Regions from separate parts of the Pseudomonas sp. TZ252 genome, predicted to be linked through region 3. Evidence: predicted binding sites of a transcription regulator. Region 3 holds the regulator's gene; each other region holds the start of a gene.

Region 1 (2,267 bases), 770 kb from region 3:
AGGCCAGCATCACCGGAGCTTCGAAGCCCGGGACCAGGCGCTTGTAGGAGTTGGTCGAGGGGTTGGTGAAGCCGTTCAGGGCCTTGCCGTGCTTGATGATGCCGCCGATGAAGTACAGGGCGGTCTCGGACAGGCCGGCATAGCCTTCGCCGGCGAAGGTGTTCTTGCCGTCCTTGGAGATCGACATGTGCACGTGCATGCCCGAACCGTTGTCGCCGTACAGCGGCTTCGGCATGAAGGTCACGGTCTTGCCGTAGGCGTCGGCGACGTTGTGCACGCAGTACTTCAGGGTCTGCACTTCGTCGGCCTTGGCGACCAGGGTGTTGAACTTCACGCCGATCTCGTTCTGGCCGGCGGTTGCCACTTCGTGGTGGTGGACTTCGACCACCAGGCCCATTTCTTCCAGGGCGTTGCACATGGCGGTGCGGATTTCATGGTCGTGGTCGACCGGCGGTACCGGGAAGTAGCCGCCCTTCACGCCCGGGCGATGGCCCTTGTTGCCGGACTCGATGTCGGCGTCGGTGTTCCAGGAAGCCTGCTCGGAGAAGATCTTGAACATCGAGCCGGAGATGTCGGACTTGAACTTCACTTCGTCGAAGATGAAGAACTCCGGCTCCGGGCCGACGAACACGGTGTCGCCGATGCCGGTGGACTTCAGGTACTCCTCGGCGCGCTTGGCGATGTTGCGCGGGTCGCGCTCGTAGCCTTGCATGGTGCTCGGCTCGATGATGTCGCAGACCAGGATCAGGGTCGGCTCTTCGGTGAACGGATCGAGGACGGCGGTGCTGTCGTCCGGCATCAGGATCATGTCGGAGGCTTCGATGCCTTTCCAGCCGGCGATGGAGGAGCCGTCGAACATCTTGCCGGCTTCGAAGAACTCATCGTCCAGCGCGTCGCGAGCCGGCATGGTGACGTGTTGCTGCTTGCCCTTGGTATCGGTGAAGCGCAGGTCTACCCACTTCACGTCATGGTCTTTGATCAGTTGGTGCGACTTGTACGACATGCTGTCCTCCAGGAGGGATTAGAGCTGGGAGCTTTTTCTGTGCCCCAGTATCGGGTGATGCCGGCCGGAATACTCCGCCAGGGCAACCTGCCTCACAAGTGAGCAAGTTGCGTGCCAGTGCCCGGAATCGGGCAGGGCCCCATGTTTGGCGGGGCCAGGTCTTCTTCAGGGTAGCTGGGCGGCCTTCGGGTGCACCGTTATGGTGCTCCATGTTGGTGCATCATTCCATTTTGGTGCAGCAAAAATAACTGTGCATATTTCTGCTCAATACGTGAGCAATTTCAGATATAATTCCGCCCCTTTTTTTCCGTCGCCCCGCGCGTTCGCGTCCCTCGCATGAAACTCATCGTCAAGACCTTCCAGGAAATCACCATCAAGAGCCGGCCGGTGCGCAAGCGCTTCATCCGGCAGTTGGCGAAGAACATCCGCGCGGTGCTGCGCGACCTGGACCCGGAGCTGAAGGTCGAGGGCGAGTGGGACAACCTGGAGGTAGAGACCGCCGTGGTCGACGCCAAGGCCAGGCGCGAGATGATCGAGCGCCTGACCTGCACCCCGGGCATCGGTCATTTCCTCGAGGTCCACGAGTATCCGCTGGGCGATTTCGACGACATCCTCGCCAAGTGCAAGGCGCATTTCGGCGACCAGTTGGCCGGCAAGACCTTCGCCGTGCGCTGCAAGCGCGCCGGCAAGCACGCGTTCACCTCGATGGAGGTGGAACGTTACGTCGGCAGCGGCCTGCGCCGCGAATGCGGGGCTGCCGGGATCGACCTGAAGCAGCCGGAAGTCGAGGTGCGGATGGAAATCCGCCTCGACCGCCTGTTCGTCATCCATCGCCAGCATCCGGGCCTGGGCGGCTATCCGCTGGGCGCGCTGGAACAGGTGCTGGTGCTGATGTCCGGCGGCTTCGACTCGACCGTGGCGGCCTACCAGATGATGCGCCGCGGGATGATCAGCCACTTCGTGTTCTTCAACCTCGGCGGGCGCGCCCACGAACTGGGGGTGATGGAAGTCGCCCACTACCTGTGGGAGAAGTACGGCCGCTCGCAGCGCGTGCTGTTCGTCAGCGTGCCGTTCGAGGAAGTGGTCGGCGAGATCCTCACCAAGGTCGACGACAGCTATATGGGCGTGACCCTCAAGCGCATGATGCTGCGCGCCGCCAGCCGCGTGGCCGAGCGCCTGGAGCTGGACGCGCTGGTGACCGGCGAGGCGATCTCCCAGGTGTCCAGCCAGACCCTGCCGAACCTCTCGGTGATCGACCGGGTTA
Region 2 (2,267 bases), 810 kb from region 3:
CGAGGCTTGCAGGGCCTGCGACGACTGGTAGTTGGAGAGAATGCTCTCCATGCTCTTGTTCAGCGACTGCACGCCTTCCACGGTGCTGAACTGGGCCAGTTGGGCGATGAACTCGCCGTTCTGCTGCGGCGACATCGGGTCCTGGTTCTTCAACTGGGCCACCAGCAGCTTGAGGAATTCGTCCTTGCCAAGGTTGCTGCTGCCCTTGACGCTCTGCCCGGTCTCGGTGGCGCCGCTGCCGGCGGCGCGCTTGCTGCCGTTGACGTTGCCGGTGTTGCTGCTGGTGCCGCTGACGTTATCGATGCTCATGCTCTACTCCGCTCACTGACCCAGGGTCAGGACCTTCTGCATCATCTGTTTGGCGGTATTCATCATTTCCGCGTTGGTCTGGAAGGCACGGCTGGCGGAAATCATGTCGGCCATTTCCTCGACCACGTTCACATTGGGGTAATACACGTAGCCGTTGGCATCCGCGGCCGGATGGTTCGGCTCGTAGCGCGGCATCAGCGAACTCTGGTCCTCGACGATGCCCAGCACCTGCACGCCGGCGCCGGAGCTGTCCTGGTCGGCGAACAGCGAGCCGCTGTCGCCCTGGGCCTGCTGGAACATGGTGGAGAACACCGGATGGCGGGCGCGGTAGGTCTTGTCGACGCTGGAGGAAACCGTCTCGGCGTTGGCGATGTTGCTGGCCACGGTGTTCAGGCGGGTGCTCTGGGCGCTCATGCCGCTACCGGCAATGTTGAAGACACTGGCGAGGGACATGGCGGTTACTCTCCACGCAGGGCGCTGACCAGCCCTTTGAATTTGCTGTTGAGGAAGGTGAAGGACGCCTGGAAGTGCATGGCGTTCTCGGCGTAGTTGGCCTGCTCGATCTGGGCGTCGACAGTGTTCTGGTCGATCGACGGCTGGACCGGGATGCGGTACTGCAGGCTGCCCTCGCCCATGCCGAAACCTTCGGCGGCGATATGCCGCTCGTTGGTGGTGCGGGTGGCGAAGGTACCCTTGGCGGCCTTGTCCTTCTGCTCGGCGAGAACCGCGGCGAAGTCCAGGTCGCGAGCCTTGTAGTTCGGGGTATCGGCGTTGGCCAGGTTGTTGGCCAGCACTTCGGCGCGCTGGGCGCGGAAGCTGAGGGCCTGCTGGTGGATACCGAGTGCTCTGTCGAAACTGATGCTCATGGCTGCGAACCTGTTTGCCGGTGTGGCTTTCGTCGCCAACACTTCAGCAAGGCCCGTGCCAAATTATTAAAAACCTTTATATTCAATAACTTGAGTTTATTTAAGGGCAACCCGGAAGCGGCAAGCGGCAAGCCGTTTCCGCTTGCCGGCAAGGGTGGCAAGCCCCTGGAACGGCTTCTCCGGCAAACGAAAAAAGGCCCGATATCGTCGATATCGGGCCTTTCCCATGCTTCCGGCCGCCAGGGACACGGCTCACTCGTGGCGAATGATCCGCTCGAGATCCACCGGTTCGCCGGGATGGGCATGCAGCTTGGCGCGAATGTCCTCGAACATCGCATCGTATTCCTTGTGCACCCGGGTGATCGCGCCGAACTTCGGGTGCAGGCCGTGCTTCTGGGCGACCCGCGTGGCATCGCTGGCGAAGTTGAAGGCGGTATCGCGCGGCAGCTCGAAGGAGTCGCTGAACGGCTTGCCGTCGATCTCGCCGTCCATGTCGAAGTGCACATAGGCGCCGGATTCGGCGTTCTGCCGCACCTCGTAGCGGATATGGATATTGATGTCCTGCTGGTCGAGGCCGGGCAGGCTGACCAGATGGAGGTGGCCTGGTTCGAACATGACGAATCTCCTGGTGGGAATCGGAATCAGTCTAGCCAGGGTCGAGCGAAAGAAAACCGCCCTGGATCAGTGCAACGTCGCTTTTTCCGCGCGTTCCTGAATGACCACCCAGGGCGCCACCACCACCGCCCAGAGGGTCGGGTCGCGTTCGAGGAAGTCCTTGGCCGCATCCTCCCCGACCTTGCTCAGGCCGCCGCCGGAAAGCCAGGCGGCGACCTTCTCGCGGTCGTCCCCGGCCAGGGCCTCGGCGACTTCCACCAGGTCCAGCGCGGCATCGACCTGGAGCAAGGCGCCACGGGCGAAAAACGGTTGCAGCTCGGCCCAGGAAATGACCGCGGTCTCGCCGAGCAGCTTGGCATAGAGGGTGCTAGTTTGTTCTGTCATGGGATCTACCTGGATTGCATGGGCGCCATGATAACGCCCGCCGGTAGCCCACGACAGCCGAAGGGAAACCGGGCCCAGGGAGGTGAGGCAGGT
Region 3 (2,267 bases):
GCCCGGGCCGGCATCGGCTACCTGCCGCAGGAAGCCTCGATCTTCCGCAAGCTGTCGGTATCCGACAACATCATGGCGATCCTCGAGACCCGCAGCGACCTCGATCGCAACGGTCGCAAGGAAGCCCTGGAAGGCCTGCTGCAGGAATTCCACATCCACCACATCCGCGACAACCTCGGCATGAGCCTGTCCGGCGGCGAACGACGCCGGGTGGAAATCGCCCGCGCCCTGGCCAGCGCGCCGAAATTCATCCTCCTCGACGAGCCCTTCGCCGGCGTGGACCCGATCTCGGTCGGCGACATCAAGCAGATCATCCATCACCTCAAGGCGAAGGGTATCGGCATCCTCATCACCGACCACAACGTCCGCGAGACCCTGGACATCTGTGAAACGGCGTATATCGTCAATGATGGGCAGTTGATCGCGGAAGGGGATGCCGAGAGCATCCTCGCCAACGACCTGGTCAAGGAAGTCTACCTGGGGCACGAGTTCCGCCTCTGAAGAAATCTCCTAGCGCGCCCTCCGGCCTCGCCGGAGCGGTTCCGCTCGCCCGCGGTTTCGCAACCACGAGTGCCGCCTGGAGCGGATGATTTATTCAGAGCAACCCTAGGCAAAGTACGAAAATTCAGGCATATAATTTGCTTCCTGGCGGTGCCGCCACCTCGGCACCCGTAGTAGTGGATGGTGCCATCCGGTACCAGCGAATAAGGTACTAAGCCCTCAGCCATGAAACCATCGCTAGTCCTCAAGATGGGCCAGCAGCTGACGATGACGCCGCAGCTGCAACAGGCCATACGCCTCCTCCAGCTATCCACCCTGGACCTCCAGCAGGAAATCCAGGAAGCGCTGGAATCCAATCCCATGCTCGAACGCCAGGAAGACGGCGACGATTTCGACAACAGCGACCCTCTCGCCGATGGCGCCGAACAGGCGGCCAGCGCGCCCCAGGAGAGCCCTCTCCAGGAAAGCGCCACGCCCAGCGTCGAAAGCCTCGACGACGACCAGTGGAGCGAACGCATACCCAGCGAGTTGCCGGTGGATACCGCCTGGGAAGACATCTACCAGACCAGCGCCAGCAGCCTGCCCAGCAACGACGATGACGAGTGGGACTTCACCGCGCGCACCAGCAGCGGCGAGAGCCTGCACAGCCACCTGCTCTGGCAGGTCAACCTGGCACCGATGTCGGACACCGATCGGATGATCGCGGTGACCATCATCGATAGCATCAACAACGATGGCTACCTCGAAGAGTCCCTCGAAGAAATCCTCGCCGCCATCGATCCGGAACTGGACGTCGAGCTCGACGAAGTGGAAGTCGTGCTGCGCCGCATCCAGCAACTGGAACCCGCCGGCATCGGCGCCCGCAACCTGCGCGAGTGCCTGCTGCTGCAACTGCGCCAGTTGCCGTCCACCACGCCCTGGCTGAACGAAGCGCTGCGCCTGGTATCCGACTACCTCGACCTGCTCGGCGGCCGCGACTACAGCCAATTGATGCGGCGCATGAAGCTCAAGGAAGACGAACTGCGCCAGGTCATCGAGCTGATCCAGTGCCTGCATCCCCGGCCCGGTTCGCAGATCGAATCGAGCGAAGCCGAATACATCGTCCCCGACGTCATCGTGCGCAAGGACAACGAGCGCTGGCTGGTCGAGCTGAACCAGGAGGCGATGCCACGCCTGCGCGTCAACGCCACCTACGCCGGCATGGTCCGCCGCGCCGACAGCAGCGCCGACAATACCTTCATGCGCAACCAGTTGCAGGAAGCCCGCTGGTTCATCAAGAGCCTGCAGAGCCGCAACGAAACGCTGATGAAGGTCGCCACCCAGATCGTCGAGCACCAGCGCGGTTTCCTCGACTACGGCGAAGAAGCCATGAAGCCGCTGGTCCTGCACGACATCGCCGAAGCGGTGGGCATGCACGAATCGACCATTTCGCGGGTCACCACGCAGAAATACATGCATACGCCGCGCGGCATTTTCGAGCTGAAATATTTCTTTTCAAGTCACGTCAGTACCGCCGAAGGCGGGGAATGCTCGTCCACCGCGATCCGCGCGATCATCAAGAAACTGGTGGCCGCGGAAAATGCGAAAAAGCCATTGAGCGACAGCAAGATCGCTGGTTTACTGGAGGCACAGGGCATTCAAGTGGCTCGCCGCACCGTCGCCAAATACCGCGAATCCCTGGGCATAGCCCCTTCGAGCGAGCGCAAGCGACTGGTGTGACGTTGATCCACGCCAAGGTGTTCCGGAGGCAGGTTGCTAACCTGCCA

Evidence for each region. The regulator sigma-54, encoded in region 3, starts transcription at its own class of promoters, with help from an activator protein. The targets are predictions, from matches to a motif close to ANTGGCATNNANNTTGCTNT.
Region 1: glnA (glutamate--ammonia ligase) is a predicted target of sigma-54. The motif match lies at 1,103-1,122, and genes of this name have one in related genera.
Region 2: flgB (flagellar basal body rod protein FlgB) is a predicted target of sigma-54. The motif match lies at 1,219-1,238, and genes of this name have one in related genera.

Annotation. Positions count from the first base shown of each region.
Region 1 is NZ_CM148566.1:1,948,581-1,950,847, reverse strand. Features, by position in the region: gene glnA (glutamate--ammonia ligase) at 1-1,003, opposite strand, end outside; gene thiI (tRNA uracil 4-sulfurtransferase ThiI) at 1,340-2,267, shown strand, end outside.
Region 2 is NZ_CM148566.1:368,615-370,881, forward strand. Features, by position in the region: gene flgD (flagellar hook assembly protein FlgD) at 1-309, opposite strand, end outside; gene flgC (flagellar basal body rod protein FlgC) at 322-762, opposite strand; gene flgB (flagellar basal body rod protein FlgB) at 768-1,175, opposite strand; gene ACYAF3_RS01725 (DUF5064 family protein) at 1,428-1,790, opposite strand; gene ACYAF3_RS01730 (DUF2288 domain-containing protein) at 1,857-2,174, opposite strand.
Region 3 is NZ_CM148566.1:1,176,329-1,178,595, forward strand. Features, by position in the region: gene lptB (LPS export ABC transporter ATP-binding protein) at 1-501, shown strand, start outside; gene ACYAF3_RS05480 (RNA polymerase factor sigma-54) at 727-2,220, shown strand.